2 regions of the Shewanella sp. YQ_9 genome follow, and region 1 is predicted to be linked to the other one. Evidence: riboswitches for the same ligand, from Rfam matches in the RefSeq annotation. Region 1 holds a riboswitch; the other holds the start of a gene.
What was found. Region 1 has a riboswitch for cobalamin ahead of ACF8D4_RS20145 (ABC transporter ATP-binding protein). Riboswitches for the same ligand answer to the same signal wherever they lie in the genome.

Region 1 (16,183 bases):
AGCTCAAGGCCGATATGCCTGACTATTTCCCGGCGCCACTGCAGCAACATGACTGGCTCTGGGAGCTGGACTTCGGTGACTGGGACGGCATGAAGGTGGCAAGTGTCTATCAGCAGCATAGCGAGGCGGCCGAAGCCTTCTGGCGTGACCCTGTGGCCAATACTCCGCCGGGCGGGGAATCGCTGCCAGCCTTTCGTAGCCGGGTGTTGGATGGCTGGCAGACTATGGTGCAGCGCTGGCTTGCTAGAGAGGTTAGTTCTTCCGAAAGCTCTGTTTCAGGAGATTCTGCTTCTTCGGCAAGCGCCGATGCGGCACTGATCCTGACTCACAGCGGGGTTATCCGGTTGCTACTGGCCGAGATTTTGCTGCCGGGGCAGATGCCGCCTGCGGCAGTGTTCAACGCCTTGGAGCTACCTTATGCGGCCTGGGTCAGAATAACCCTCTATGCCAGCCGTGATGCCAGCGGTGAAAGTGACCAAGAATGGCAGTGTTTCAGCAAGCTCCACTGGCCGCAATAGTACGGGCCTTAGCCTAACGCCCGGCGGTGATTGCGCCAGGCAATTGTGCCGGGCGATAAAACCGGGATAATAACCCCAAATGGCCGCCAAGTGCGGCAGCAGCCAGGGTGTTGGCACCTTTGCAGGTGAACCAACCCAGGGAACCGGGAAAGCCCGGACTGTGCCCGCAACTGTGAGTCGCCTTTGGCGACGAGTCAGGAGACCTGCCCAGGCTGATAAACCAAACCAGAAACCCGGGCGGGTAAACCGGGGGAGCGAATAGATGATTCTTCCACTGCAGCCTGAGCCTTCTACCGGTCACAGGCTCAATGTCGGGGGGCGGTTATGAGCTTGGCACTCAAGGTGCAACAGCTTAGCTGGCTTCCCGGTGGCCACTGCGTATTGGCCGATGTGGGTTTTGAGCTGCCAAGCGGCAAGATGCTCGGGCTCATAGGCCCCAATGGTGCCGGTAAGTCGAGCCTGCTGCGCTGCCTCTATCGTTATATCCGCCCGGACAGCGGCCAGATCCAGCTGTTTGGGCAGGATATCAATAGTTTGTCAGCCAAAGCCTTCGCCAAAGAGGTGGCCGTGGTGCTGCAGGATACCCCGGCCCAACTGGCACTGGATCTGACTCAATTAGTGGCCATGGGACTGACTCCCCACAAGGGGTTGTTTGATATGCCATCGGCGGCCGACAAGGCCCAGGTGCAGGCGGCATTGGCGCAGGTCGGGTTGCAGCACAAGGCCGCAGAACCTTTCGCGCAGCTTTCCGGCGGAGAGAAGCAAAGGGCCTTGATTGCCCGCGCCATAGTGCAGCGCCCCAAGCTTTTGATCCTGGACGAGCCCACCAATCATCTGGATATCCGCTATCAGATCCAGATCCTCGAGCTGGTGCGCAGTCTGGGAGTCACGGTGATCGCCTCGATTCACGATCTCAATCTGGCCTCGGCCCTGTGTGACGAACTCTTGCTGCTGGATAACGGCCGCCGTATTGCCCACGGCTCGCCCCAGAGCGTATTGACCGAAGACAGAATTGCCGGTGTCTTCGGTGTCTGCTGCCAGGTGGGGACGCATCCGCAGTTAGGAAGGCCGCTGATCCACTACTTTTACGGCTATCAGTCGCCAGAGCCTGGTCACGGCAAGGCTCACGGCGCTGCGATAGTCGAGCCAATGGCAGGGCCTGCCTCGGCCGAAACCTGTGTTGCCCACAAGGAAACTGACCGGCGCCCAGGCTCGGTGGGAGGTGGCGCATGACTACTTCCATGGTCGCACCGGGGCGCTCGCTTATCGGCTGGTTTCTCAAGCCCTTGCCCAGACTTTACTGGTGCTGGCTGCTGTTGCTGCTCGGCACTGTGTTGACACCCTTGGCCGCCGCCGGTTTTGGCGCCGCAGATATTAGTCTCTTCGATGTGGCAAGAGTGACTGGCAAACACCTGCTGGGCGTGGGGGAGCCGTCCGCCATCAGCGAGCGTATTGTCTGGGATCTGCGCCTGCCGCGTATCTTGCTGGCCTTTATCGCCGGCAGCGGTCTGGCATTGTCGGGTTATGTATTGCAGGCGGTGACCCGCAACCCGCTGGCTGATCCTTACCTGTTCGGTATCAGCTCGGGCGCCAGCTTCGGCGCCGTGGTCTCGGTCGCCCTGGCGACCGGCCTTGGGCTGAGTTCGGCCATCTCCGGGGTATCGCTGCCGCTGGGAGCCTTTATCGGTGCCAGTTTGGCTGTGCTTATGGTACTGCTGCTCGCGGGCAGGAATATCGGCAACCAGATAGAGCGAATGTTGCTCTCCGGGGTCGCCATCTCCTTTATGTTCAGTGCCCTCACCAGCCTGATCTTGTATTTTTCCACCCCGCAGGCTATCACCTCCTTGCTGTTTTGGAGCCTGGGCAGTTTTGCCCGCGCCAGTTGGGATGGGCTTGGACTGCCCACTCTGGTGGTGCTGGCGGCCTTGCTGGTGATCCTGGCCTTCAAGCGCCAGGTACTGGCGATGCTTGCCGGTGATGAAACCGCCCACACTCTGGGAATAAGGGTGCAAAGGCTCAGGGTTTCCATGCTGCTGTTATGCTCGATTATTACCGCCACTCTGGTGGCCCACTGCGGCGGGATTGGTTTTGTGGGGCTGATGGTGCCTCATATTGTTAGGTTGTTGCTGCCGGGGCAGCACCCCATGGTGCTGACGGCACTGGCGGGCGGCCTGTTTATGGTTTGGGTCGATGTGCTGGCTCGCAGCATACTGCCCACCCAAGAGCTGCCGGTGGGGGTGATCACCTCGGCCATCGGCAGTCTGTTTTTCCTGATGGTGCTGCGTAAACGCGGCCAATAACGATAAGAGAGGGAAGGATGTACCAGGTAGCAGCAATCAATCACGCGCTGGATGACGCGATTCAGGCCCGCATAGACAACAAGACCAAACCCCTGGGCGCTTTGGGTGAGTTGGAGGCTTTGGCGCTGCAATTGGGGCGCATTCAGCTCGGTTCCGCCACAGATGAGTTGGTCATCCGCCGCCCCGTGATGCTGGTGTTTGCCGCCGACCATGGTATTGCCGCGGCCGGGGTGTCGATTGCCCCCAGCGAGGTGACCACCCAAATGGTGCTCAACTTTGTTGCCGGCGGCGCCGCCATCAATGTGTTTTGTCGCCAGACCGGCTTCGAGCTGGAGGTGATTGACTGCGGCATTCTCAGCCCCTTGGGGATCCCCGAGGTTACAGAGCAGCGTCTGGGCGCCGGTACCGGGCCTATCCACAAACGCGCCGCCATGACTCTGGGCGCTGTGCATCAAGGGTTTGCCATGGCGCGCACCTTGGTAAAACGCCATATCGATGCCGGCAGCAACCTGCTGGCGCTGGGGGAGATGGGAATAGGCAACACCTCTTCTGCCGCCGCCGTGATGGCCGCCCTGACCGGCCTTCCTGTGAGTGAATGTGTCGGCCGCGGCACCGGTATAGATGCCGCGACGCTTAAGCGCAAATGCCTGCTGATAGAGCAGGCACTGCTGCTGCACCACTGCGAGCTGACCGAGCCGCTCAGTATCCTCGCCTGCCTGGGTGGCTTTGAAATAGTGCAGATGACAGGAGCCATGTTGGCGGCGGCCGAATTTGGCGTGCCCGTGCTGGTGGACGGTTTTATCGCGTCGACAGCGGCGCTGGCGGCTGTGCGTTTGGCGCCGGGGGTGAGGGATTATCTTATTTTTGCCCATGAGTCTGAAGAGCGCGGCCACAAGTTGCTGCTAGAGGCTATGTCCGCCAAGCCTTTGCTGCGGCTTGGGCTCAGGTTGGGCGAAGGCTCGGGCGCGGCGCTGGCGCTGCCTTTGGTGCAGGCGGCGGCCAACTTCTACAACCAGATGGCCAGCTTTGGTGAAGCCGGGGTCGACAAGGTGGTCGAGCCTGCTACCCAAGAGGTGTTCTGATGGGATTCTGGCTCGGACAGCTGCGGCTATTTTTGATCGCAATAGGTTTTTTCACCCGTATTCCTGTGCCCAGTGCCCTGACGGTGGACAGCGACAGCCTCAACAAGGCCAGCCGCTACTTTGGCCTGGTGGGCGTGGTGGTGGGCTTGATCTCCGCCTTGGTGTTACTGCTGGCCGCCGGCATATTGCCAAGCTCCATTGCCATAGTGCTGGCGATGATTTGCAGTGTGCTGGTTACCGGCGGTTTTCATGAAGATGGCCTGGCCGATACCGCCGATGGTTTCGGCGGTGGTTGGCGGGTAGAAGACAAACTGAAAATCATGAAAGACAGCCGCCTTGGCAGCTATGGCGCCTTGGCATTGGTGTTGGTGTTGCTGCTCAAGTACCAGTTACTGCTGGAGTTGGCACTTTACGACATCAACCAGGCGGCGCTGGCCCTGGTATTGGCGCACTGTGTCAGCCGGGTGACGGCGGCCAGCATGATCTTCAGCGAAACCTATGTTCGCGACGAGGGCAAGAGCAAACCTCTGGCGCAGCAGCAGGGGCTCAATGAGCTGGGTATTTTGCTGCTGACAGGAATTGTGCTGACGGCACTGCTGTCCACCACGCTGCTGTTCTGGCTACTACCGACCATGTTGCTGCTGCGTTGGGCCCTGGTGTTCTGGTTCCGGCGCCAGATTGGCGGTTACACAGGTGATACCCTGGGGGCGGCGCAGCAGGTGAGTGAGCTGGCGGTTTATATGCTGTTGCTGGCATTGGGGGGCAGCCCGGCATGATCCATCTTATTCTGGGCGGAGCCCGCAGCGGCAAGAGTGGTTACGCCGAGCGGCAACTGGCCGACTTGTGCCCGGCCAATGTCCGCCCCTGGTATCTGGCAACGGCCGAGGCCGCCGATGAGGAGATGGCCCGGCGTATCGTCCACCATCAAACTGAACGCCAAGGCGGCAGCCTCGAATGGCAGTTGGCCGAGGTGCCGCTCGATTTGGCCAAGGCGCTTGTGCAGCGCTCAGGCTCTGGAGCGCCGGTATTGGTAGATTGCCTGACGCTTTGGCTCAGTAATCAGCTCTGCTTTGGTGCCGATATGGCTAGCGAACGCGCGGCCTTGCTGCAGGCGGTAGCCGAGTTTGACGGCGATCTGCTGTTGGTGAGCAACGAAGTCGGCTCCGGCATAGTGCCGCTTGGGGAGCTGAGTCGGCGTTTTGTCGATGAGGCCGGTTGGCTCAATCAGGCGCTTGCCGCCAAGGCCGATAGAGTCACTCTGGTGGTCGCCGGTTTACCGCTGGCGTTAAAGCCTGTGAGCTCTGATAGCAGTGGCTCCCAGGGCTTGAGCACTTCGGGTACAAGCCCGGATCAGCGGGGTAATACATGAGCGGCCCAGTAACAGCTATTAGCGCTGAACTTGAAGCCGCGCTCTCGACTCTGGCCCGGCCTGGTCGCAGCCTTATGGTGCAGGGCACCACTTCGGATGCCGGTAAGAGTACCTTGGTGGCCGGACTCTGCCGGGTGTTTCATCGTCATGGTCAGCGAGTGGCGCCCTTCAAGCCGCAAAATATGGCACTCAACAGCGCCGTCACCCGGGATGGAGGTGAAATTGGCCGGGCCCAGGCGCTGCAGGCGGTGGCCGCCGGTCTTGAGCCGAGAATCGACTTCAACCCGGTATTGCTTAAACCCAGCTCAGATACCAAGGCGCAGGTGATTATTCAGGGCAAGGCGCTGACCAGCCTGGAAGCCGCCGCCTTTTTCGGCCCCGAGAGTCGTGACTATAAAGCCGCTGCCATGCAGGCGGTGTTGGCATCCTGGCACAGGTTGCAGCAGGAGTTTGACTGGCTGTTGGTAGAAGGCGCCGGTAGCCCGGCCGAAATCAATTTGCGCCGGGGCGATATTGCCAATATGGGCTTTGCCGAAGCGGTGGACTGCCCGGTGATCCTCATCGCCGATATCGACAAGGGCGGGGTATTTGCCCACCTGGTCGGTACCTTGGCCCTGCTGTCCGAGAATGAGCAAGCTAGGGTAAAGGGCTTTGTGATCAATCGTTTTCGCGGTGATATCTCATTGCTGCAGTCCGGGCTGGATTGGCTCGAGGCTCACACCGGCAAGCCGGTATTGGGCGTATTGCCCTACCTCGATGCCCTGCATCTGGACGCCGAAGATGCACTGGTGCAAACAACTGCTCAGTCTCAGGCTGCTACCGAGCAGCCGGTAACAGCTCAATCAGCACGAGCTCAATCTGAAACAACTCAATCTGAAAGAACTGGGACGCGACTGCGAGTCGGCGTCTTGGTGTACCCCAGGATCAGCAACCATACCGACTTTGACCCGCTGCGGCTGCATCCGGATATCGAGTTTTATTATATAGGGCCGACCCATCAGGGCGAACTTCCAGGGCTGGATCTCCTGCTGCTGCCCGGCAGTAAGAATGTGCGCGCCGACCTGGCTTTTATCCGCCAACAGGGCTGGGATAAGGGCATAGCTCGCCATCTGCGCTATGGCGGCAAGCTTATCGGTATCTGCGGCGGCTTTCAGATGCTGGGGCAGAGCATTGCCGACCCCTTGGGACTGGAAGACTTGCCCGGTACCAGCCAAGGGCTGGGCTACCTGCCACTCACTACCGAGCTGCAAGTCGAAAAACAGCTGCTCAATGTCAGCGGTACCCTGAGGCTTGGGCAATCATCGGCATCAGTCTCCGGTTATGAGATCCACTGCGGAGCATCGCGGATCCCTGACAGATGCACCCAGCCACTGTTGCTTAATGAGCGAGGCAGTGACGCCAACTGTGTCAGCGCCACTGAGCCTGCAAAAATCACTGAGCCTGCAAAAACCACAGCACCCCGCAACGAAGGTCTGCTGTCGGAGGATAATCAAATTCTCGGCAGTTATTTGCATGGCCTGTTTGACAGCCCTGAAGCCTGTGAACTGCTGCTCGCCTGGGCCGGGATGACGGCGCCACAGGGCCATGCCGTGGATATCAATCAGCAGCGGCAACAACAGCTGGATCGTTTGGCCGATGTGCTGGAGCAACATCTGGATTTCAATAAAATAATCAACATATTCAAAGAGGAAGACCCGGGTGACCGATAATAATCAAACCGATATCAAGGCAGAGCGTCATAAACAGCGGCAGCAGAAAGTAAAAGCGGCGGTGGATGCCAAAATCGCGGCCGCCACCGAAGAGAAGGGCATACTCCTGGTAGTGACAGGTAACGGCAAGGGCAAGTCCACCTCCGGCTTTGGCACTCTGGCCCGTGCGGTCGGTCATGGCAAGCAGGGTGCCGTGGTGCAGTTTATCAAGGGCACCTGGGAGTGCGGTGAGCGCAAGCTACTGGAAGGCGCCGGGGTCAAGTTCGAAGTCATGGGCACAGGCTTTACCTGGGACACCCAGGACAAAGCCAAGGATATCGCCGCCGCCGAAAAGGCCTGGGCGGCCGCCGAAAAATGGCTTCAGGATGCCAGCATAGACATACTCCTGCTCGATGAACTCACCTACATGGTCAGTTACCATTATCTGGATCTGCAGCGAGTGATAAATGCGTTGCAAAATCGCCCACCCATGCAGCATGTGATCATCACCGGCCGCAACTGCCACAGGCAACTGATTGAATTGGCAGATACTGTCAGTGAGGTGAATAGTGTGAAGCATGCGTTTGAGGCGGGGGTTAAAGCGCAGCCTGGTTTCGACTACTGATATTTCTTCTATTTCTTCCTGTTTGCGACCGTGGCGTTATTGTCTGCGTCGGCTCACCCAATCACATACTCATTGTATGCTCATGGGCTGAGCCTCCTTGACGGCTTAGCCACAGCCGCAAACAGTTTGAAATAGGTGCATTTGCTCAGGAACTAAAGCTACTCGGCGGCTTTGTCAGTGCTTTATTTTTTGTTGACGACCGTGGCGTTATTGGCTGTGTCGGCTCCCCCAATCACATACTCATTGTATGCTCATGGGCTGAGCCTTCTTGACGGCTTAGCCACAGCCGCAAACAGTTTGAAATAGGTGCATTGGTTTAGGGATTGAAGTGACTCCGCGGCTTGTATCGCTCTTGTTTTATTCGCGGTTATCTTTGGTGCTACTGGATGAGTGATTTCACTCAGGCACAGATTGAAGAATTGACCAAAAGATAGCAAATTTATCGCTTGCCTAATGTTGTTAATCTCTGACAAGATACTGATACAGAAAGATAAAATTTAGGTTAGGGGAAGAGGCAGAACACTTAATCCCCCTGCGGTAGCCACGCTGCTTGTCTATAAAGTTTTGACAAAATGCCTGGCAATTTGAAGATAAATTTGCGCGTTATTTCTGTAATGTCACAGAAAATAGATTTAAATTCAAAAAGATATAAAACACTGTTGGTAGATAATCGGTTTGAAAACCGCGCATACGCGTTTAGCTGTAAGGGATATTAGGACCGAAACCTATTTTAATTAATCAATACAAATACATAGTGATGCGTGTTTTCACTCCTAAGAGGACTAAAACGCGCATGCGCACTATACAGCCGTTAAGTTTATAAGAGGAAATCTGACAATGGAACGAGATTTTGAACTGAAATTTGTAGATCGAGAATTAGCAAACGCGCTAAGAAACTTGAAAATTGATGACCTTCAAGTTGGCCAACGAATTAACTTTGCCGATTGTGCAGACCCTCAGGTAATGGCAACATCGAATCAAGTACTAACATTTATTGTTACTTCAGGCAGCTCAGTCGCTTTGAGTCTGTTTTCAGCTTGGCTCTATGACAAGCTGAAAAGCAAAAAATCTAATGAAAGTATTAAGATTAACGGCATAGAAGTATCTGGAAACAGCAATAACCTCAAAATAGAAATTCATAACCACATCAATGCATCCAAAGACGTTGAAAAATAAACTTCACAAACTATTTAAGAGTGATTCGCAACTCGTGGCATTTTTACTATGCGTTGAATTTAGTGATTAAGGTGGTATGTGGCAGCTTCAGTATTGCGTTGCTCACCCATTAACAGGGTATTATGCGTAAGGAATATGAATGAATTCTGATCAGTTTTGCGAGTTATGGAGGAAGGAAAAGGAAATGATTCTAGAACGGTGCTTCAATGCAAATTATGGAAGCGCTCTGTCTAAGTTGGTAGAACAAATTAATCTAAGTTCTGAACAGCGAGAGGTTTTCGCAAAGGTAGTTGATCAATTGCTGAACGATACATTTTATAACTTGCTACTGGGTTTAGATGGCTGTGCTTCAATCGGTGGGATACAGCAAGAATATAAAATATATGATGAGCATGGCAGCCTAATATCAGATTGTGGTGAGTTAGAGGCATCGGCCTATGAATTGTTTCAGGAAAATAAATCAAACGCATAATAAAACACAGCAATAGTCCCTTTTTTTGCTTACGCAAAGAAGCCGCCAATTACCTTGGTCATGCGCACTGTGTTACACATTAAATAAGTGTCGGAGGATGAAAGTAGATGGATACAGGTGTAGTAATAGGTTTGTTGGGTAGTGCTATTTTGGCGTATCTAATACCCAAGTTAGCCCCCTACATAGATTCAATGATGCGAAAAATATCGCATATTTTAAAGGGGCCATTTCGCAAGATAAAATTAAAAAGATTAAACGAAATTAGAGCGATGAGATATAACCAGGATGCGGTTATGTTTCAATCTATTAAAGCACACTCCTACTTTATGTTGTTTTGGGGGGTGATTGCTTTTTATGTACTGCTATTGGTAATGGGGCCACTTTATGAATTGCTTAAAGAAAGCCTAATGACTGCGTTTATAAGTTTTCTTCCATTGTATGTATTTGAAGTATACTGGTTGCTTGAAGCCGATAAAGCTAAGAAACTGGTGAGACATCGCGGTTTACTAGCATGTAACAAATTAAGTAAGCGCCAACATTAACTTTGCAGAGCCGAGGGCCATATATTTCCTCATTTTTGACTCGATATTTTCAGCTTGCATTTTCTTTTCCCATTTTGATTTTATGTTCTGAGGGTTTTATGAATATCGATGACTTACTCAATGTTTTAGCAGAACAAGAATCTAATTCTTGCTCGGAGTGCGGAAAAGAATCCAAGCTTCATTTGACTAACTCTGATGGCCTGGAAAACAAACTTCATTTTATGGGCAAAATAGAACCAATAACTTTTCTTGGTTATCAGACTTACACTAAAAATGGTAGTAATCCATTTTCAGATATGGCTCCTGTGAGTTTATCGCATTACCCTTACAACGGTAGTGATGTATATCGCTGTGATTCGTGTATGGCTACATTTGTCATATATTTAGAAACTGGTGGGCATGCTGCAAGATATCAAGCAAGATGGATTAGGCGTGATCTTAACTTTTTACCCTAACAAGTAATAATGAACTGACCTTTCCCCCGAATTTAAGACCATGACATTGATATGACTCCTTTGGCTAAATAGATGAAAACCTATGATAAAGAGATTAGATAATATGATGGCTTGCTATGATTTATAAGTTGCTGCTTTGGCTTAGTTTATTGTTTTTTTTTGATAAAAATAACGTGTTAAGAGTGAACAAAGTCAAGATGCCAGAGTTGTTGAAAGAGTGGGAATCAAGGGGCTGAGGTGTTGATTCAAACTCGCCCCCTTGATCGCCATTTTATATCTAGCCTTTATTCTAGCCCTGATCATAGTGGCGAATGGGCAGCTGGCTGACGCTGTCGAGTCGCCAGGCTCCCTTCTCATACACGAAGCTAACGCTGTGCAGGGCATCCTTAAAGTCATAGCGTTGGTTCGAGTCTGGCAGGAGATTGTTAAACTCCAGCTGAATGTTCTGATAACCATCCTCGATAGACAACTTCCCCAGATGATTTGGCAGATCGATAAGGCGGCTCAGCGCCTTGTCCAACTCGCGATCTTGTATCGGTAGTTGCTGCTTAAACTGCTCACTGAACAGGGCGGCGAAGACCTGTTTGTCCTTGCTGTGGATATAGGCGGCGTTGGTCCAGTCGGCCAACAAGAGTTCGAACGTCTTTTTTGCCTGGGTCAGAGATGCGATGGGGGTCTTGTTGTCGTTGGTAAGGTAACTTTTAAGAGTTGCCTCGGCTTCCTCAAGGCCGCGCTCGAATATTTGCGCCACCTTTATCGCCGCCGGATCCTGGTTGGCTTTTAGCTCCGCGCTGACTCTGTTGACGGCCTCCACCCGCTCTTGCCAACTGTTGAAACCCTTCATTAGAGCTTGCAGTGAAGCTTTATGCTGCTTCATCGCTTCGGCTATGGCCTCATCCTGTTGCCGCGCCGCTCTGGCTTCGGAGCTCACATAATCTCTAAAGGTGCTGTTGAGTATGGTTTCGGGGGCATCGAAGTAGAGTCCCGCGCCGCTGTAGGGATCGACCCAGAGATCGCCTGTGCTTATTGGGGCTGATGGCTTAGGGTGGATATCGCCGTAATAGATTCGATCTAATTTGGCTTGGTTTTGGCTAAGGAAGGCGCCAATCGCCTTACCATCAGTGGCAGACAGCCGTTGGTATTCGGCCGCCAGTTGTTGCAACTCTTTGGAGTTCTGCACCCTTTGGCTGGCATAGTAGCCACAGCGCAGGTTACAGGCTTGCTTGGTCAAACTGGAAGCCGGGCCCAAGGTGATCGCCTCGCTCTGGACAAACACCTCGGCGGTATAGATGCCTCTGGGGATAGCACCACTCTTATCCATCAGGTAGATGGTGTTGTTGGGGCTATGGCGGCCGACGACTTGGAGATCTTGCTTACTGGCGCACAGGGAGTAGTCCCTGCTGGTGACCGGCAGCTCCTTGTCATAGGTGGAAACGACCAATTTATCCAGGCTAATCCCTTCGGGCACAGTGCCTGTGATGCTGAGGTCGCACTGCTGAGCGTTGACATTGAGAGTCAGGCCACCCAGGGCCAGGCCAAGAAATACCAATCCTTGTTTCATGCAAAGTCCTTGTTGCGAGTTGCTTCATTAAGCTTGTTGCTGGGCTTTTGCCATCACTCTTTCGCGAAATACCCCTGTATTTACAATTAAAATGAATGGCTTAGTGAATGATGGTTTTTCATTCGCTTATGCTATCGTGAACAGTCCCGCTTTGTCATTAGTTTATAGGGATCAAGGGGGAGGGGGAAATAGCTCCGGCATGAGGTTTTTAGTGCAACGGCTATTTCTGGGCGTAAAAGACAGCAGTACAACAATAGAGATCCCTTTAGCTGAGCGAAGGCTCTAAATAACTGCAATACTGCTACATTTCTTCTTTGCCGTGTCCGCTGCCCGGAAAAGGTGAAACCGTTTCCATAAATCGCCATACCACTGCAGTTTGACAGAGGCTTCTATTCGTTGGGACTTTTGCACGCTTGGCAACAGGCTCAACCGAACAGCCACTGGCTGCTGCCATTGAAGAAAGGGACACAATATGAAGTGGTACGCTCTTTAGGAAAACACGACCAACTGGTGCAGTTAGCCACCACGCCTCAAGCCAGAAAGAAGTGGCCTATGCTGCCTGACAATATTGAAGCCCGCTTACTGACGAAGACGATAAAAGGTAAGTCGGTTTCCATTTTGACCTCATTAACAGACCCCTTGCGTTATCCGGGGGTAGAGATAGCGGATTTATATGCCCATCGATGGGAGATAGAAGTGGGCTATCGGGAAGTGAAGCAGCGTCTTCTGGAGAGTCGCTTTACGTTACGCAGTCAATTGCAGAGTTGGTTATCCAAAAATTGTGGGGGGATACTGTTGGCCTATAACCTCATCAGATACAAGGTGGTGTTGAGGGCTAAAAGCTTACCGTCGTTACATCCGAACCAATTAAGCTTTAGAGATGCGTCGAGTTATATCATTTTTAAATTGACTCAGTTGTCATCTCAAACGCCTGGAAGTACACCAAGAGGAGGCAATTCAAGCTTGATGGGAGCCTATCCACGTGCGTTAAAAATGAATAAAAACAAGTATCCCATTAACGCTGAAGGTGGTTTTTTATTGGCCGTCATCTGTGGATCAATCACTGAAAATACTGACACAGTTGCGGCCGGAAACCTTGGCCTGGTACAGGGCCTGATCGGCATTGGCCAGCCATTGATCGCTGTTTTCCACCTTATCACTCAGATCGCAGATCCCCAGGCTGATGGTAAAGGGCACCGGCTGACCATTGAAGCTGAAGCGGCTGCTTTCCACCTGAGAGCGTAGCCGTTCGGCAAAGGAGCGGGCATCCTCGGCGCTGGTGTGGGACAAGACCACAGCAAACTCTTCGCCCCCGTAGCGCCCGGCGCAGTCGGTTTCCCTGAGGTTTTGGCTGAGAATATGGGACAGATGCTGAATAACCCTGTCTCCGGCGATATGCCCCAGGCTGTCGTTGATCCGCTTAAAGTGATCTATATCGAACATCACCAGACTGGCAGGATCGCCATAGCGGGAATGGCGATCAAATTCCCGCTGCATGCACAGTTGCCAGTGTCTGCGGTTATGCAGCTGGGTCAGGCCATCGGTTTGGCTCAGGTGTTCCAGGCGCTCGTTGGCACTCTTGAGCTGTAGCTTGTTGATGGCAATATCCGTCACATCATAGATGATGATGCTGATATGGGAGATCTGCCCGGTCAGAGAGGCCAGCGGCAACAGGGTGACATTCTGGAACATAAATTCGGCGCGGCCAGTGATGGGCCGGTAGTTCTTGAATTTGAATACATAGGGCCTCTGCTCCCAACTGATGAAGGCGCGGTTCTTCAGCAGAAACACAGACTCCATCTTCTGTTTGAGCCAGCTGGCCGGCAGATCCGGGAAACGTTCAAACAGGTTGTCTCCCTTGATATCGTTGGGAGAAACGCCGCTGTGGTTCTCCATAAAGCCGTTCCACAGCTGAATATTGTACTCTCTGTCCAGCACCACCAGGCCGACCTCTATGGTTTGTACCATATCGATCAGCCAGTGCAGTTCATTCATTGCATCCAAATCCTTTGCCATGGCAAACCTGTTTTTGTCAGTTCATCAGATAGCCGAGCTTGAAATTCAGCGTCGGCAAGGAGTCTTCGGTAAAGAGCAGCAAGAGATCGCACTGCACATTGTGATCTTCGATACGATAATTGATCTCCATCGCCAGCGTGCGTTGCCAGCGATCTGAGTTATCGTGGATCAGATCGTTTACTGTGCAATGTCGACCGAGCACCACAGGGTGCGCCTGGCTGAATTGCATGTCCAACTGCTCCGAGATGCCGCTGAGGAAGGCGCCGATCAACACGTTGGCTGTGTCGATCATCACCTCGATTTCTGTGTTGGCATCTTCGGGATCCGACAGGCCCATCAACTTGGCCATATCCTTAAAGCTGGAGTCGTGAAACAGCAACAGAGCCTCACCGGCAATCCCGGCACCGATAAAGCCTTGGCACAGCGCCGAAATTTTGGGGCTTTCCTCTGTGGCCTTGAGTGCCATGGTCAATTCGCTGACCTCCAGCACATTGACGTTGGGAATAGGCAAGAGCACAAATACATCCAACAGCTTGGCCAGCAGATCGGCGGCACGGCCCATGGCAACGTTGGCAACCTCCTGGCAGGCATCGCGCATATCCACCTGGATCATTGGCTCTTCATTGCTTTCGCCGCCTTCGGCCAACTGCAAAATGCCATATTCCTGCAGTATGCTGCTGATGGCATCTGCGCTGACGGGTTTTTGAATAAAATCCAGCGCGCCCAAGGCTTTGACTCGCTGATGAGCCTTAATTTGTATATCGCCCGAGACGACTATCACCATGGCCGGCAGGTCTTGCTGCTGAATCGTTTGCAGCACTTCGTAGCCGTCCATGACCGGCATGTTGAGATCCAAAAAGACAATCTCGCCCTTGCCGGCGCGAATTGCCTCCAGTCCTTCGGCGCCATTGGCGGCAAAGCTGATGTCTACCTCCCAATCTTTGGGAAGAGTACGGGCCATCTGCTTTCGCGCCAGCGCAGAGTCGTCGCATATGAGTACCGGAATCGCCATAGAGATTTCCTGTTCTACTGCATTACTTGAAGATAACACCTACAGCGGCATTTTTGTGATTATCCTCTGATTATGCCGCTGGATCAGTGAGGACTGGGCCGATAGTCAGTTATCGGCGAGCTCGGGCTTGATGCCCGTTTCTCATACATTTGGCAGGAGAAAATCTTATTATAGTGCAATGGCTTGCCTGTTGAGGGTCGATATTGTGAACACTTGTTGTCACTAAGTCAAAGCTAATGTCAGATTGTTGACGTTAGTCAAAATTTAGACTGCTCTGTGTTGTTGAAACGGGACGCTTTTTGCTCTGGCCTGACCAGTGTGATGGTGATACCGTTAACATAACTTCAACTTTCAAGGACCTGCAGATGCAGTGGCAGACACTCAGCCTGGAATGGCAACAACAGCTGGCTATCGTTAGCTTGAATCGGCCGGATAAGCTCAATGCCATTAATTACACCATGTTCAGTGAACTCAAGGCGATGGCGCGTCATTTGCACCGTCAACGACATTTGCGGGCGGTGATCCTCAGAGGTGAGGGCGGCCAATTCAGTTCAGGCCTGGATATCAAGAGTGTGGCCAACTCTCCCTGGCAAGCGCTGAAACTGCTGTTCAAGCTGTTACCGGGCAATGCCAATCTGGCGCAGCAGGTGTCTGTCGCCTGGCGTGAGTTGCCGGTTCCTGTCATTGCCGTCTTGGATGGCCGTTGTTATGGCGGCGGTTTGCAAATTGCTCTCGGCGCCGATTTTCGCATTGCCGCCAATGACGCTGAGTTGTCAATAATGGAAGCCAAGTGGGGCCTGGTTCCCGACATGGGCGGCCTGGTGAGTTTGCGGGAAATTCTGGCAAAAGATCAGGCATTGAAACTCAGCATGACGGCGGAGTTAATCCCGGCTTCCAAGGCATTGGATCTTGGGCTGGTGACCGAGTGCTGCAGTGATCCCCTGGCCCGGGCAAAAGAACTGGCAGCTGAGCTCAATGAGCGCTCTCCCGATGCGTTGGCGGCGATAAAGCTGAGTATTAACCGCAGCTGGAACGGTTCCCGTAGGCGGCTGCTGGCGCGGGAGTCCTGGAGCCAGGTGCGTCTGCTTTTGGGGCGCAACAGAGCCATTGCCGCCGTGCGTCAGGGCAAGGATCCCGAGCGGGCCTTTGAACCGCGGCGAAACTGGTGAGATACCTATCACGTATGATGGGATAATAACTTGACCTCAATGGCAAAACTGCCTGAAAATCCGTCACTTTATTTTTAGACGGAAATTGGGATGCGGATTTTTTTTGAACGCCTGCTCTGGGGCAGTCGCTTGTCTGTCATGGTCGGAGTCTTCTCCTGTGTGCTGGCGGCCTTGGTCACTTTTGTCATGGGAGTCAAG
Region 2 (16,183 bases), on a different contig from region 1:
TTCTCGAAGCGCCGTTGATCAACAAAGGTAGTGCATTTACCGAGGAAGAGCGTATTTTCTTCAACCTCGAAGGCCTGGTGCCCTACGTGATTGAAACGATCGAAGAGCAGGCCTCACGTGCCTACGATCAGTTCAAGAACTTCAGCAATGATCTGGACAAGCATATCTATCTGCGCAACATCCAGGACACCAACGAGACCCTCTTCTATCGTCTGGTTCAGAACCACATCACAGAGATGATGCCTATCATCTACACCCCAACCGTCGGGTTGGCCTGTGAACGCTTCTCCAAAGACTACCGCCGTAACCGCGGCCTGTTTATCTCCTATCCGAACAAGGATCGCATCGACGACATCCTCAACAACTCCACCCGTCACAAGGTGAAGGTGATAGTGGTTACCGACGGTGAGCGTATTTTGGGGCTGGGCGATCAGGGGATCGGCGGCATGGGGATCCCGATTGGAAAGCTGTCGCTCTACACCAGTTGCGGCGGCATCAGCCCGGCTTACACTCTGCCCATTACCCTGGATGTGGGAACAGATAACCCGCATCTGCTGGAAGATCCCATGTATATGGGTTGGCGCCACCAGCGCATAGGCGGTGAAGAATATCTGGAATTTATTGAAGCCTTTATGCAGGCGGTTCATCGCCGCTGGCCCGATGCCTTGATCCAGTTTGAAGACTTCGCCCAGAAAAACGCCATGCCGCTGCTGGAGCGTTACAAGGATAAATACTGCTGTTTCAATGATGACATTCAGGGAACCGCCGCCATCACAGTTGGCTCACTGCTCGCCGCCTGTAAGGCCGCCGGCACTCAGTTGAGCCAGCAAAGAGTTGCCTTCCTCGGCGCCGGCAGCGCAGGCTGTGGCATCGCCGAAGCGATTATTGCTCAGATGGTTTCCGAAGGGATCAGTGATGAGCAAGCCAGACGTCAGGTGTTTATGGTCGATCGCTGGGGACTGTTGCAGGACAATATGCCCAACCTGTTGCCATTCCAACAGAAACTGGCGCAAAAGCGCGAAGAGCTGCAGCAATGGAGCAACTTCGGTGACAACATCTCATTGCTGGATGTGGTCAACAACGGCAAGCCGACTGTGCTTATCGGGGTTTCCGGCGCCCCAGGGCTGTTCAGCGAGGAGATCATCCGCGCCATGCACAGCCACTGCCCAAGACCGATAGTGTTCCCGCTGTCCAACCCCACCAGCCGGGTTGAAGCCACGCCCAAGGATATTTTGCATTGGACCAATGGCCAGGCACTGGTTGCCACCGGCAGTCCCTTTGAGCCTGTGGTCATAGACAATCAGACCTATGAAATCGCCCAGTGCAACAACAGCTATATCTTCCCCGGCATAGGCCTTGGGGTATTGGCCAGTGGTGCCAAGCGGGTCTCTGATGAGATGCTGATGGCCTCCAGCCGCGCTCTGGCGGAATGCTCGCCGCTGGCACTCAACGGCAGTGGTTCTCTGCTGCCTAAGCTGGAAGAGATCCAGAAGGTCAGCAAGCACATCGCCTTTGCCGTCGGCAAGGTCGCCATCGAACAGGGTCATGCATTGCCGACTTCCGATGAGCTGCTGTTGCAGGCCATAGAAAGCAATTTCTGGCAGCCTGAGTATCGCCGCTACAAACGTACTTCCTTCTAAGAGCGTCCGTGCCCATAAAAAACCGGCTTTATGCCGGTTTTTTATTCAGCCATTGGCTATCACATCTCGGATACTGTTGAGTAAACGCCTGTCAGTACGGGCCTTTTTCAACTTGCGTACACTCTCCTTGAGAGCCGACTGTGAAATACGCTCAAACATGCCACCGTACTCCTTCTCGGCAATGGCCTCGTCGGTATCCGCCAACTGGGCGATATCCTGGGCCATCAAACTCAGTTGCAACCAGGCCGACGCGATAAAAAAGCCGTGAAAATCGGCTCTCGGCAGTAACTTGGCGGCACTTGGCGGCAACTTGTCCCAAGCCTGTTTGAACTCGGACGGCTTATCATCCAGCAATTCTTCAAACAGATTGTCATAGGCTTCTTTCAGCGCCGTGGGCAACTTATCCATAGGCAGTACCTGAGAGCAGATATTGATGGCGGCGCTTCGCGCCTGCTGCCGGTATTGAGCATCAACTTGGGTCATGGTTTTTTCCGTCTAAAAGCGATTGGCGGCGAGTATAGCACCGGCAATAAAGGGCAATCCATCTGAAGTTGGTATCAAGGAACCGAGGAGCAAATACGGCGAAAACAAGTCGGTAACCGAATTCCCCCCTACCGGCAAGCGATTGATGCAGCTCTACTTACCTGCAAATTTAACGATTTATTACTGGTCAGCCTGAGCCCTGGTGCGTATGCTTAATAACATTATCTAAACATCTGTCTATCGGTCAGCGTGAAGTCATACTTTCTGAAATCAGCCATCACAGTGCTGCTTCTGGCCAGCATGGTTCCCCACGCCTTGGCACTGGATAATCCCAAGGCTGATCAGCTGTTCAAACAGCTGGAAGATGGGCAGGTCAACAATGTTGCCGAAGTAGAACAAACTCTGGATCAGATAGCCCAATTGCTGGCAAAGGACGATCTGGACAGACAGGCCAGGCTCAGGCGCGCCCGCTGCTGGAGCTTTGATGCCAACGACAACGCCAACATAGATGCAGCCATAGACTATGCCGTCAATCAGGCACAAGCGGCTGAAAACCAAGCCTACCCTGAAGCCTTAACCGACTTTCGCCTTTGCCATGGCTGGTACTCTCAACTCAAAGGCAATATGGAACAGGCCAAAGCCGACTATGACCAAGCCCTGCAGCAAGCCTATCAACTCGAAGATCATCGCCTGATCGCCGATGCCCGCAGTCTGCGCGGAGCCATGTATTCCTTTCAGGGCAACTTTGCCATGGCGCTGGAAGATCTGCTGACCGCTCAACAACTTTATGAAAAGCTCAAGCTGGATTATTGGGGTCTGTATAACCTGGCCGACCTCGCCACCAGTTTCCGCCGTTTCGGCGATCCACAAAGTGCGCTCAACTATTACCGCCAACTGGAGCAGGCCTATCGCCAAAGTGGTCACGAAGAGCAGGCCTATATTATCAATGGCGAAATGGCCATCGCCCTCGAAGAACTGGGTGATTTTGAAGGCGCCGTGGCCAAGTTCCAACAATCATACGACTATCTCAAGCAGCAAGGAGTCACGGTGGAAGCCGCGGGAGTCTCGGTCAATATGGCCGGCTCCCTGTTGAAGCTCGGCAGAGTCGAAGACGCCAAACAGGCGCTGGAGCGTGCCAGGCCATTTGTGACTGAGCAGATGGGTGGCTTCTACAGCTTTATGCAACTCTACAGCGCCGATGTGCTGTTGCGCCAAGGCCAGCCTGAACAGGCGATGGCCCCCTTGATCAAGGCCGAAAAAAGTTTCAGGAATATCAACAATGATCGCGGCTTGGCCGAACTCTACCTGCTCAAGAGCGAAGTATTTGCCGCCCAAGGGCTATGGCAGGAATCGCTCAAAGTGCTCAGGCTGTATATCGCCCTGCACCACGAGCTGGATAACAAACTGCAATCTTACCGCACCACAGAGATGCGTACCCGCTTCAATGCCGATCGCATGGCAAAAGAAAACCAACGTCTGCTGGAAAGCGAACGCCTGAAAGAGCAAGAGGTGCAGATACTGCAGCAAAACCGTCTGTTGCAGTTGGCTGTGCTGGTTCTGGCCAGCATCATTATCATAATCACTGCGGTGATGGCCTTTAAGCAGACCAGTAAATCACGCAAATTCCAGAAGATAGCCCATACGGATCACCTCACCCAATTGGCGAACCGGCGTTATACCTATCACAAGGGTGAAGCTATGTTCAATCAGGCGCGAGATAGCGACACGCCTTTTTCACTTGTGTTGTTTGATGCCGATAACTTCAAGGATATCAATGATCAGTTTGGTCACGATGGTGGCGATAAGGTCTTACAACATCTGGCAAGTCTGAGCCAAACCCTGATCCGCGAACAAGATCTGCTGGGGCGGATTGGCGGTGAAGAGTTTCTGCTGTTGTTGCCGGAAACAGCCCATGAAGAGTGTTTAAAAATCGCCGAGCGTCTGCGCCAAACCATAGCCGAATCACGCCCGGAAGGGCTAGTCGGTGAGCCCAGAGTAACGATAAGTGCCGGGGTAGCGACTCTGGGTGAGGAACTGCAGTTCTCCGAGCTGTTGAAACAGGCCGATGATGCCCTCTATTGCGCCAAGAATCGAGGTCGCAACCGGGTCGAAACCGCCTGAATGAGCACAGTGGTTATTGCAAATCACTGAACGCGCCAGAGCACTTCCGCCTGACGTAAAGAGGGCTCGGCACCAAACCACTTATGGTAGAGCGCGTCAAATTCGCCCGTTTTCTGCAATGCCAATAGCGCCTTGTGCCAGGCTTCGACCCGTTCAGGAGACGTACCGTCGGAGAACGCCAAATAGAGGCGCAAGTGCGCCAGTTCCAATACGGGGCGCACCGCCGCCTGTGTCTGGCCCAATTGTCGCAAGACGCCCTGAACCGCGATATCCGCCTGACACCAATAACGCACCCGCTTATGCAACAACTGCCTGGCCGAATACTGAGGAAAACCTGAGTTCAGTAACTGCTCATCCGGAACAGACTTCAACAAGATCTGCGCCGGGGAGTTGCGGTAAAGGGCAATATTACCCACCGCTACCGCATGTGACAGGTCTGCCGGGGTAAAATCATCATCCATGCGGGCATAGAGCTGAATGCGGGTTTCGGCAATAGGGCCAACAAAATCAAATTCCTGCCGCCGCTGTTCATTAATGGAAGTGGCAAACAGCAAGACGTTAGGCTCCTGGTTTGCGATATTCATCGCCCTGGCCCAAGGCAACACTTCTATCACAGGCTCTTTGTCAGAGGCAGCCACCTGATGGTGCAAGGCCCTCACCAGGGCCACCGCATAACCATCAACGCGACCATGGCGCTCATAGCTCATGGGAGGCCAGGTTTCGGTCAGCAGCCTGAGTGCGGGCGGCTCGGCCTCAGTAGGCTCGTTACCGGCCAAAGCCAAGTTGGCAAAGCTACAACAGAACACTATCACGCAGCCCCTGAGCAAGGTTTCGATTCCCGGCATATACTCTCCCCCCTCAATTTCTTCAAGCATAGCACCGACAACAGTCGAAATCGCCGTTTACGGCAACTGTGAGCAATTCTGCTTTACTGATATAATCATGGCTTTTCCCCGGTCAGCCTCTGTTCATGTCAGCTTCTCAACCACCACAATTTGATCCCGGTATGCTTGGCAAGCTTGCCCGCAACATAAAAGCCTGGGGCAAAGAGCTGGGTTTTGCTCAAGTGGGAATAACGGATACAGATCTCAGCCGCGAAGAGCCCAGGCTACAGGCCTGGCTCGATAAGGGCTATCACGGTGAGATGGGCTATATGGCCAGCCACGGTATGATGCGGGCCCGCCCGGCCGAACTGCATCCCGGCACTTTAAGAGTCATCTCAGTACGGATGGACTACTTACCGCCACAAGCCGGGTTTGCCCTCAATCTCAAAGACCCTAACCTTGGCTATATCTCCCGTTATGCCGGCGGCCGCGACTATCACAAGCTGATGCGTAATCGCTTGAAAAAGTTGGGCGAGCGCATAGATGAAGCGCTCAAAACCCTGCAACTTGAAGGCTGTGGCTTTCGGCCCTTCGTCGACTCGGCTCCCATTCTGGAACGGCCGCTGGCAGAAAAGGCCGGGATCGGCTGGACAGGTAAACACTCACTGATCCTCAACCATGAGGCCGGCAGTTGGTTTTTCCTCGGAGAGCTGCTGGTGAACCTGCCGCTGCCCATGGATGTCGCCACAGCCGGAGGCTGCAACACCTGCGTCGCCTGCATCACAAGTTGCCCAACCGGCGCCATAGTCGAGCCTTATGTGGTCGATGGGCGCCGCTGTATCTCCTACCTCACCATAGAGCTGGCCGGCAGCATTCCACTGGAGTTTCGGCCACTGCTCGGCAATCGCATCTACGGCTGTGATGACTGCCAGCTGGTATGCCCCATCAACCGCGCCGCGCCTTTGACCACAGAGACTGACTTTCATCTAAGGCCACAACTGAAGCAACCCAAACTGCTGGAGCTGTTTGCCTGGAGCGAGACCGAGTTTTTGAAAAACACCGAAGGCAGCGCCATTCGTCGCATAGGCCATGAACGCTGGCTGCGCAATATTGCGGTGGCACTGGGCAATGCGCCCGGCAGTGAAACCATAGTTGCTGCCTTGCAGGAGCGACTGACAGATGCCTCTGAACTGGTCGCAGAACACATAGAGTGGGCACTGGCGCAGCAGGCAGAAAAACTCAGCGCCAACGACACAGCGCCCATTCCCGCCCGCAAGACGGGGCGCCTGATCCGGATAGTGGAAAAGGGTTTGCCAAGAGACGCCTGAATTCAAGCCTAATCCAGGGTAAAACCCACCTTGATGGTGACCTGCCAATGAGCGATAACACCGGCCTCCAGATGTCCGCGGGTATCTATCACTTCAAACCAACGCAGATTGTGCAGCGACTGACTGGCCGCAGCGATGGCATTCTTGACCGCTTCGTCCGAGCTGATGGGGGATGAACCTGTCAGTTCTATTATCTTGTATACATGGCTCATGGGGCTTCTCCTGATAGTTATCTGAGTCCGGTTGGTGACCTGAGTATAGACAGAAATGGCCGATGGCATATTTCCCTTGGTTTCTGTATATTTCTCAGTTGGATAACCATCAGAAAAAATCAAGGGATTGCCATGCAATTAAAACATTCAGGTCCAGGGATAGCCTCATTTGTCACCAGCATATTGAGTGGAATAGCCCTGTTTATTACTTTTATTGTTGCCGGAACCCTGGAAACAACAACACCGGGCGGCATGGATGAAAACTCCATGGAAGCGGTTCTTGTGGGGTTAATGATCATCTTTATGATGTTGGTCTGTCTGGTGTCTTTGGGGTTGGGTATTGGTGGCCTGGTACAAAAAGAGCGCCAGAAAATCTTCGCCATTCTGGGCACAATCTTTTCAAGCTTGATCATCCTGGGCACTGTGGGCCTGATGATACTGGGAATAAGCATGAGTTGAATCTTTACCGCGTTGAAGTCAATCAACATCAGGGGCGCATTGCGCCCCTGACTATTATTAACCACAGAGTTTTATCACCCGAGTCGACGTCGCAACTCCCTGGTGGCATCAACCATGTTCTTCAAAGCCGGTTCGACTTCTTCCCAGTTACGGGTCTTCAAGCCGCAATCCGGGTTGACCCAGAGCTGACGCAGAGGAATTTTCTGCGCCGCCTTTTCAATCAGGCTTACCATGGCCTCCACTGTTGGAATATTGGGGGAGTGAATATCATAAACCCCAGGGCCGATTTCATTGGGATAGTCAAAGTCTTCGAAGGCATTCAACAACTCCATCCTTGAGCGCGATGTTTCTATGGTGATCACATCGGCATCCATGGCGGCAATTGCCGCAATAGTGTCGTTGAATTCGCTGTAGCACATATGGGTGTGAATTTGGGTCTCGTCTCTGACACCGGCGGCGCTGAGCTTGAAAGCGGCCACGGCCCAATCGAGATAATGGGCCCAATCGCTGCGTTTAAGCGGCAAGCCTTCCCTAAAAGCCGGTTCATCAATCTGGATAATGCCTATGCCCGCCTGCTCCAATGCCACCACTTCATCGCGTATCGCCAGGGCCAACTGAGTCGCTATCTGTTCGCGGCTGATATCCTCGCGGGCAAAGGACCAATGCAATATAGTCACGGGACCGGTCAGCATGCCTTTCACCGGCTTGTCGGTAAGACTCTGGGCATATTCGGCCCAGTCAACTGTCATCGCCTTGGGACGGGTCACATCGGCGTAGATCAGCGGTGGCTTGACGCAGCGGGAACCATAGCTCTGCACCCAGCCATGTTTGGTAAAACCAACACCGTTTAGCTGTTCACCAAAGTATTCCACCATGTCGTTGCGCTCGGCTTCACCGTGTACCAGCACATCTATTCCCAGCTTGAGCTGACGTTCTATGGTATCTCGGGTCACCTGTTGCAGTTGCTCTGTGTACACAGCATCGTCCAACTCACCCTTGCGCCAGCGGCTGCGAAGGTTACGAATGGTTGCCGTTTGCGGGAATGAACCTATGGTAGTCGTCGGCAACAAAGGCAACTTGAACCTGGCCTGCTGGGCTTGTCTGCGCACCTCAAACTCATGGTTTCGGTCATAATCGGCCGCGCTCAGCGCATCGATTCTGGCACTGAGTTGTTGATTACGCCCCTGCGCCCTGGCCGCGCGCCGACTTCGGCAACGGGCGACCACAGCTTTGGCGCTTTCCGTCTCAGGCGCCGCCAAAAGCGCCTTGAGCTCCTGCAACTCGGTGAGTTTTTGCCTGGCGAATGCCAGCAGACTTTTAAGCTCGGGCGCCAGCACGGTCTCCACCTCAAGATCCACCGGGGTATGCAACAGGGAGCAGGAAGTGGCGAGCCAGAGCCTGTCTCCCAAATCACGCGCCAGTGGCGCCAACTGCTCGGCCACAAGATCCAGATCGGCGGCCCAGACGTTACGGCCACTGATTACCCCAACCGATAACACCTGTTCAGGCGCCAATGCCCCGACAAAGGCCTGCAACTGCTCGGGCGCGGTGACCAGATCCAGGTGAATACCCGCCACCGGCAGTGCCGACAACAGACTTTGATGATGGGCTACAGTGCCGTAATAGGTTGCCAGCAACAGCCTGAGCGGCGCCGACTTGAGCACGCCGTAGGCCTGATGGAAGGCCTGTTGCCAGTTGTTATCCAGCTCAAGTGCCAGCGCAGGTTCATCCAATTGCACCCATTCAACGCCCTGGGCGGCAAATCGGGCCAGAATGGCTTGATAACATTCAAGCAGCGCCGGCAGCAGTGTCAAACGGTCGAACTCTGAGCCCGCTGTCTTGGACAGATACAGGAAAGTGACCGGCCCCAAGAGTACCGGCTTGGCAGTGTGACCCAGCGCCTGAGCCTCGGTCACCTCTTCAAACAACTGTTCCCAGGCGATATCGAAGCGTTGATCTTCGCTGAGCTCAGGCACCAGATAATGGTAGTTGGTGTTGAAGTACTTGGTCATTTCAGACGCCGGTGCATGCTTGCCGCTGGGCGCTCGGCCACGGGCAATCCGGAACAGGGTATCGAGATTGACAGCGCCGCCGTCACGGTGACGCTCGGGGATTACCCCCAGAGTCGCACTAAGGGTCAGCACCTGATCATAGTAAGCAAAGTCACCGACCGGCAGCTGCGCCACCCCGGCATCGGCCTGCCACTGCCAGTGGGTACGCCTAAGCTCCCTGGCAACACTCTCTAATTCGGCCACGCTGGACTCACCGCGCCAATATTTCTCCAAAGCAAACTTGAGTTCACGTCGACGTCCGATACGGGGAAAGCCAAGACTATTTAATTGCATAATGTATACCATCCTCTATAAACTGTGCAGCAAGTGACTGGCGACGCCGAAACACAACAAATCAAACTGGGCGTCTGGACGTCTAGAAGTTTATTGTGCTAGTCTCAGCACAGGCAACCGAATTGAATTCAAGGGCAACATGAGCGGCATTCATGTGGAGAGGAAATGATAGAACTGAGACACCTTCGTACTCTGATAGCACTGAAAGAAAGTGGCAGTCTGGCCGGCGCGGCGAAGAAACGTTTTGTCACTCAATCGGCGCTGTCGCACCAGATTAAAGAGTTGGAGACCCGGATTAACTCCCAGGTATTTGTTCGCAAAAGCAAACCTCTGACCTTCACGCTTGAGGGCAGTCGCCTGCTGACCCTGGCAGAAGAGATACTGCCCCGGGTACAGGAAACCGAATTTGTGCTCAAACGCGGTCTATCTGGAAGCAGCGGTCCCTTGAAGGTGGGTATTGAGTGTCACAGCTGTTTTCGCTGGCTGATGCCTGTAATGGAAGCCTTTCATCAGTCTTATCCGGATGCCAATCTGGATCTCTCCAGCCGCCATCTGTTCGACTCTCTCAATGCGCTGGAAACCGGTGAGCTGGATATAGTGCTGACCTCAGATCCTGTGCCCGGCCATGCCCTTGCCTATCAGCATCTGTTTGATTTTGAAGTGAGACTGGTGATGGCCAAAGATCACCCTCTGGCAGGCAACAGCTATATTTTGCCGCAACAACTGGCCAGGGAACCTATTATCAGTTATCCGGTACCGCTGGAAAGGCTGGATATTTTCCGTCACTTCCTCGAGCCGGCCGGAGTGGTGCCCGGCCCACAAAAACGCTGTGATCTCACCAATGTGTTGCTGCAACGCATCGCCTGTAAAGAAGGGGTTGCGGCCTTGCCCAACTGGTCACTGACCGAAGCCCAGGGCTTGAGCCTGACCTCGGTGAAACTGGGGCAGGAAGGCCTGAAACGGCCGCTGTTCGGTGCCTACCGCCGCGACAGCAGCAATAGAGTGCAGCTGCAAAGGCTGCTGGAATTGATTGCCAAAGAGGGATTACAGCGTCAAGACAGACACTGACTGAGCGGCTGCCACCGTCCCTGAAAGTCGGCGGCAGTCACAAAGCATCTAGAGAGGATTCAGCAGCAGACCGCGCTGCGACAATACCCTTCTCAGTACCAGTCCGGGTGAATTGGGATCCCGGGTCTGTCTCAGGTTATGGGCGACCATAAACTCGCTTTGCAGCTCATCATCCAACCCCAGAGATTCAAAAGCTTCCACCGTCAGCGTCTGCTGCTGGGTATCTATCAGGGTCTTGATAATGCCCAGCGGGAAGCACTGCTCGGCTTCGGCGTTGAGATAGGCAAACGCCGTCAGGGCAATAATCTGACCAAAGACGCTGAACAGTGCCAGAGTCTGCACTTCATCCGCGTCTATCTGCACCCCTTGCATCTGATGCAAGCTGTCCACCGACTCGGTCGCCACGGACTCGGTCAGGCGCCAATAGCCAAGTACCAGTTTACGGTATGGCTGCGGCAGTTCATCGAGCCGCTCTTTGAGATAAAAGCTAAAGGCATAACGGTAGATATTGACCTGTCCCAGACGCACCAATGCATCCTTGAGGCTGCGGTTTGGCTGAACGGAAGGAGAGAGCGCGTTATTGCTGCGCCACAGCAGATGAGCTGCCAGAGCGGGATCGGTCGCGACAATATCGATCACATTGCGAATATCGCCATCAGCAATAATGGCCTTCTTAAGCGGGATCAGGATGCCGCGGCGCCCTATCACCTGCTCTTCGTTGGCAATAATGGCACGCACTTGAGTAAAAACCTGCTGCTCAAGATCTGTCATGTGATTCTTTAAACCTGTTGTTATTTATTATGGAGGCACTATTGCCATTTATTATGGCAGAGAATTTACCCATAAAACGCCCACCAGGGTCAAGTTGAATCGATAATTAGCCCGGTTTTTGCCAAACAGAATCAAAAAGTAGCATCAAAAAGCGCCCGCCTCCTGCAGCCTGGTAAAGATGACTTGTGCCAAACGCGAATACCCCTGTTGATTGAGATGCACAGTATCGGACTTGAGCTCGTTTGAACGCAGCAGCTCGGACAGAGTCTGTTCCAGCAAGATGGCGCCGTGCTTGTCGGCCAGTTCGGCATACAAAGGCAGGGGGGACAGCAGCAGGCTCTTTTGCGGCACAGCCAGCAGCACTACCGGAATTTGCCGGGCTTTGGCCTCAAGTAACATGGCCTCAATGTTTTGCGCCAATTGCACCTGGCTACGACCGCGGAGAATATCGTTACCGCCTTCGAGCAAAATAAGCAGATCCGGCTTGGTTTCATCCAGCAGTGCCGGCAAACGCTCAAGCCCGGCAGCAGATTGCTCACCGGAAATCCCGGCGTTGATCACCTCACAACGGCACAACTCGGCCAGACGGCTGGGATAATCCTGCCCGGCCTTGGCACCAACGCCTTGGGTCAGGCTGTCACCGAAGGCCAGCAGTTTGCCATTGCTGCCGATATATGCCAGCTTGGGCTCGGAGCAAGCCAGCAAAAGCAGCGACAACAGGGCTATGGCCACGCCTCTCAAACCATATCTAAAATCAGCTTTCATATTTCGACTCTTGCCTCCTTGTCGGTGACTACTTTCCAACTAAAACAGATAGAAATACGAGCAGAAAAAAGCCGGGAACCCCCGGCTTTCTATGCTATCAGAAGCGATAGCTGACGCTGAATCTCAGCGCACGGCCGCTACCCGAGTAATAACCATCGCCCCAAGTACTGAAATAACCTGAGCTGGCGTATTGCTTGTCAAACAGGTTGTCGACCCTCAGGCTGGCAAGCCAGGCATCTCGGCTGTAGTTGAGGGCGATATTCCCCAGCCAATAGCTGTCCAGTTTATCGTGCTGATTGCCATTGTCACCCTCCATATATCTATCACCCAGATACTGCCCCTCGACAAACAGCTGCCAGTGCTGACCAAAGTCCACACTGGTGTAGATACGCCCGGAATGCTCGGCCACCCAGGAGAGAGATTTGCCTTTGTTGGCGCCTTCAGTAAATTCGGCATCGATATAGTTGTACTCAAGTCCCAACTGCAGCATTTCATTGAGCTGCCAGTCCCAGTCGAGGCTGGCGCCATAACGGCGGGAAGCATCGGCGTTGACGTTGGCGCCGGGGAAAGCACCGCCGATAGGCATATCAGCACTGGGGTCAAAGACAATTTCATCTTCCAGCGACAGTCGGTACAGGTTCAGACGCAGACTCTGGTTGCTCAAGGTCCAATCCCAGCCGGCTTCAATGGAACGGCCGGTCTGCGGCTTGAGGCCGACGACTGTTGGCGGCGTATAAGCTTGCTCATCGACCTTGGCGAAACGGAAACTCTCATCACCGCGAAGATAGAATCTGTGGCCTTCCAGCGGCCGATAGTTGAGCCCCAACTCGAGCGCGTGAGCGTCTTCATCCAAATCTATGCCATTGGGGTAAATCTGACCGTCCTTGAGTTCATCCTTGACCTTGGCATAGCGCCCGCCCACCACATAGCTCAGGCTGTTGGTCAGCGGCACATTGGCCTGTAGATAGGTGCTGGTCATGGTTTGGGTATTGCTGCGCTGCATATAACTGAGATCGAACTCGGTTTCACCCCGTTGAATATCGGCGCCTATGACTATGCTCAGTTCACCATTGCGGGTCTGATAACGCCCCAGCGCCTTGGGATTGAATTCCAACAGCGAGCGCTCGTTACGACCTGGGCTGCCATAGCTGACACTGGACACCAGAGTATCACTGTAGTTGAGGTCCGCAGCCAGGGCCCAGTTGGCGTGCACCTGGCGCTGGAGATGAGCACGCCAGGCAGAAGTCATCTCATGGTTGTAATCACCCGGCGTCGATGTCGCCTGGCGTGGGTCGGCTTCAAACTGAGCCAGGGTCAGTGAGCCTGGAGTCTGGCGCTTGTTATCGTAGTAACTGCCTTCGACAAAGAAGTTGGTCAACTCTGAATCATATTGCAGACGCCCCAGCACAGAACCGGTTTCGTTGGCATTGTTTCTACGGTAGTTGTCGCTCTCGTTGTAAGCAGCAGCCAAATAGTAACGCCAGTTGTCATTGATGGCGCCGGACAGATCCCCACGGCCTTCGTAGGTGTCAAAACTGCCACCGGAGAGGGTCAGGTTGCCACCGCTGGCACTGGGCGCCTTGGTGATAATATTGATCACTCCGCCGACTGCCTGATCACCATAGAGCACCCCGGCGCTGCCGGAAAGGATCTCTACCCTTTCAATCTGATTGACCGCAATGGCACTCAGGCTGGGGGCGGCAATATCGATATTGTTGAGTCGGCGACCATCTATCAGTATCAGGGTGTTATTCACCGCTTGGCTGGAAGAGAAACCGCGCATCGCCAGCACAGGCCCTGAGTTATTGTCCGATATTTGAATGCCACTGCGGCCACGCAGCAACTCGCTCAGATTACTGGCACCGCTTTGCTGAATATCGGCGGCATCTATGACCACCACATTGGCGGCAATATTGAGCGGCGTGTCATCCTGACGGCCAATGACCACCAGCTGTTCATCCACGGCCTGGGTTGTAGCACTCGCCATGACGGGAACCGAGGTAAATGCACCGCAGAGCAGCGCGAGATGATTTAGTTTGAAACCCATTTTCCTTTGACTCCTGAAAGGGAAACGGGGCAAGAGTGCCACGGCAGGGAGAGCCCCTTGGCTGCCGCATTTCGAGATCTGCCCACCGAAATCATCGAAATACCTCCAGGGCCGGTCTCCGGACTTTGGCTATGCGGTTGACCGCGCAAGACCCGGCTTTTATGACGCCACTTGGGCGCGCCTGTCTCTCACCATTTACCGTTGCGGGGGCAGTGCCGGATTCTCACCGGCTTCCCGATTATCCCCGGTCTTTCATTCCGGGGCACCACGAGAGGTTGACTGAAATACTGTGCTGTCATTCCCGGCCTAGCCGAGAGCGGGCATTATAGACGTCTATATGGATGAATGTCTAATTTTGACGACGACTGACCGCCGCAGATTTACCCTAAAAACAAAAAGGGAGCCGAGGCTCCCTTTCCATTATCTTAACCCAGCTCTTTGGGGTTACTGCCAAAGCGGTTGTCACCCACTTCGCTGTCCTGGCAGTAGAAGACCAGCAACACTATCCAACCTATGATAGGGATAAATGCCAACAACTGCCACCAACCACTGCGGTCAGTGTCGTGCAGACGACGCGCGGCAACCGCAATAGAGGGCAACAACAGGCCCAAAGAATAAATCAGCCCCAGCACTGTGGTACCCAGCGCATAGTCAATAGCACTGACAACCAGGCTGAAAATGATATAGAACAGAGTGAACATCCAGTATTCTGTCCGACGGGCCCGACCGGTAAAGTCGGCGTATTTTTTGATGGCTCCGATGAAATGTTCCATGTTTTCTCCCAATAACAGATCCAAGATCCGATAACGCCGCACCAATTATTGAATGGCTTAAGGCGACCAAAGTTTCATCAGAGTTTCTTACTCCCTGAAACAGCAAACAATTTTAACATACCTGAATGAACTGCAAAGTGACAGAAAAGAGATTTACCTTCCATCCGCCACAAAATCAGAGATATCTCACCCTGTCAGTCGTCATTGGTTTACAAATATCACCATATTCATAGCCATAAATAGCCATGAACAGCCAGCCGGCGCTTTTTCATCTTATCTGCTCAGCGTAAAACCACGGCTGGCGGCCAGCACCTGGATATCGGTTTCAATCTGTGCCAGCTGTGTCTGACGCTTTCGACCTATTGCCCCTGAGTTAAACTTGGATGCCAGGCTGCCAAGAATATAGCGCCAATGCAGCGCTTGTTTTTTACGCTGTTTACGGCTCAAAGGATTCAGTGGCCGCTGCGCTGCGAGCGCCTTGAGCAAGGCTGCAGCAGCGCTGAACCAAACATCGGGCAGCGATTCCAGGTTGTTAAAAAGCCATTCCAGGCAAACCAAGCGGCTCAATTCGGTGTGGGCAAATCCTTTGTTGCTCAAAGGCATTTGCCGCTCCAGCAACAAGGCGTTGAATTGCTTTTGAATTTCAGCACTCCAGGGTTTGCGTTGCAGCTCGGCCAGGTGCTGGGAGAAGACCATCTTCGCCAGTTCATGCTCTAAAAACAGGCTGCGAATGCCATCGAGCAGTGCCAGGGTAAACTCAGGGTAGCGGCGGCCGAGCGCCAATTGCAGTGAAAGTTCGAGGCCAGAGACGCCCTCGCCTTTACTTGGCGGCTCCCACTTGAGGCACACAGGCACAAACCAGGCAAGAAAACGCACCTGCCATTCAGGTCTGGCGGCGATATAGCCAAGGGCCTGCCGTCCCAAATAGCTACTGGCCGGGCTGGCCCGGTTGGCTTCAAGCAATGCCAGTAACTCGGCGGGGTTATCGGCCTCCAGTAACTGCTCAACTATTGGCGACAACCGCTCCCGAGCCCGAAGAAAGCGCAAACACTGGACCGTTTTACCCACAAACTTTCCGCCAATGGCCAGCGGCAATAGCGCGATTAGAATCCCCCACAGCTCGAGCCAGGTATTTTGCTGTTCTCGATAGTACTGGATATCGGTGCGCGCTATGCCTGGTTCCTCAGGCAAATGCCAAAGGATCACGGCTTCACCGACGCTTCTCGAATCGCAAAGCAGGCCTGGGGGATCCCAGATCTGATACTCACTGCCGTTCGGCAACTGATAATACAGCAGACAATCCCACTCATAACGGCCAAAACCCCAGCGCCCAGGGGACACATAGTG

Region 2: another riboswitch for cobalamin. It lies ahead of ACF8D4_RS02935 (TonB-dependent receptor); the one in region 1 lies ahead of ACF8D4_RS20145 (ABC transporter ATP-binding protein).

Annotation. Positions count from the first base shown of each region.
Region 1 is NZ_JBICJO010000074.1:101,986-118,168, reverse strand. It holds gene ACF8D4_RS20150 (histidine phosphatase family protein) at 1-518, shown strand, start outside; cobalamin riboswitch at 607-744, shown strand; gene ACF8D4_RS20145 (ABC transporter ATP-binding protein) at 843-1,751, shown strand; gene ACF8D4_RS20140 (FecCD family ABC transporter permease) at 1,748-2,818, shown strand; gene cobT (nicotinate-nucleotide--dimethylbenzimidazole phosphoribosyltransferase) at 2,836-3,900, shown strand; gene ACF8D4_RS20130 (adenosylcobinamide-GDP ribazoletransferase) at 3,900-4,676, shown strand; gene cobU (bifunctional adenosylcobinamide kinase/adenosylcobinamide-phosphate guanylyltransferase) at 4,673-5,269, shown strand; gene ACF8D4_RS20120 (cobyric acid synthase) at 5,344-6,978, shown strand; gene cobO (cob(I)yrinic acid a,c-diamide adenosyltransferase) at 6,968-7,582, shown strand; gene ACF8D4_RS20110 (hypothetical protein) at 8,420-8,758, shown strand; gene ACF8D4_RS20105 (hypothetical protein) at 8,898-9,230, shown strand; gene ACF8D4_RS20100 (hypothetical protein) at 9,338-9,772, shown strand; gene ACF8D4_RS20095 (hypothetical protein) at 9,871-10,227, shown strand; gene ACF8D4_RS20090 (hypothetical protein) at 10,517-11,788, opposite strand; partial or broken gene ACF8D4_RS20085 (transposase) at 12,164-12,805, shown strand; gene ACF8D4_RS20080 (GGDEF domain-containing protein) at 12,845-13,804, opposite strand; gene ACF8D4_RS20075 (response regulator) at 13,821-14,816, opposite strand; gene ACF8D4_RS20070 (crotonase/enoyl-CoA hydratase family protein) at 15,182-15,985, shown strand; gene ACF8D4_RS20065 (YqhA family protein) at 16,076-16,183, shown strand, end outside.
Region 2 is NZ_JBICJO010000011.1:21,854-38,036, reverse strand. It holds gene ACF8D4_RS02990 (NAD-dependent malic enzyme) at 1-1,640, shown strand, start outside; gene ACF8D4_RS02985 (DUF3069 domain-containing protein) at 1,686-2,123, opposite strand; gene ACF8D4_RS02980 (tetratricopeptide repeat-containing diguanylate cyclase) at 2,373-4,244, shown strand; gene ACF8D4_RS02975 (substrate-binding periplasmic protein) at 4,268-5,089, opposite strand; gene queG (tRNA epoxyqueuosine(34) reductase QueG) at 5,215-6,396, shown strand; gene ACF8D4_RS02965 (dodecin) at 6,405-6,608, opposite strand; gene ACF8D4_RS02960 (hypothetical protein) at 6,741-7,067, shown strand; gene metE (5-methyltetrahydropteroyltriglutamate--homocysteine S-methyltransferase) at 7,142-9,412, opposite strand; gene ACF8D4_RS02950 (LysR family transcriptional regulator) at 9,578-10,480, shown strand; gene ACF8D4_RS02945 (HDOD domain-containing protein) at 10,529-11,251, opposite strand; gene ACF8D4_RS02940 (GDSL-type esterase/lipase family protein) at 11,396-12,016, opposite strand; gene ACF8D4_RS02935 (TonB-dependent receptor) at 12,114-14,063, opposite strand; cobalamin riboswitch at 14,155-14,348, opposite strand; gene ACF8D4_RS02930 (DUF805 domain-containing protein) at 14,489-14,836, opposite strand; gene ACF8D4_RS02925 (DUF3592 domain-containing protein) at 15,110-16,183, opposite strand, start outside.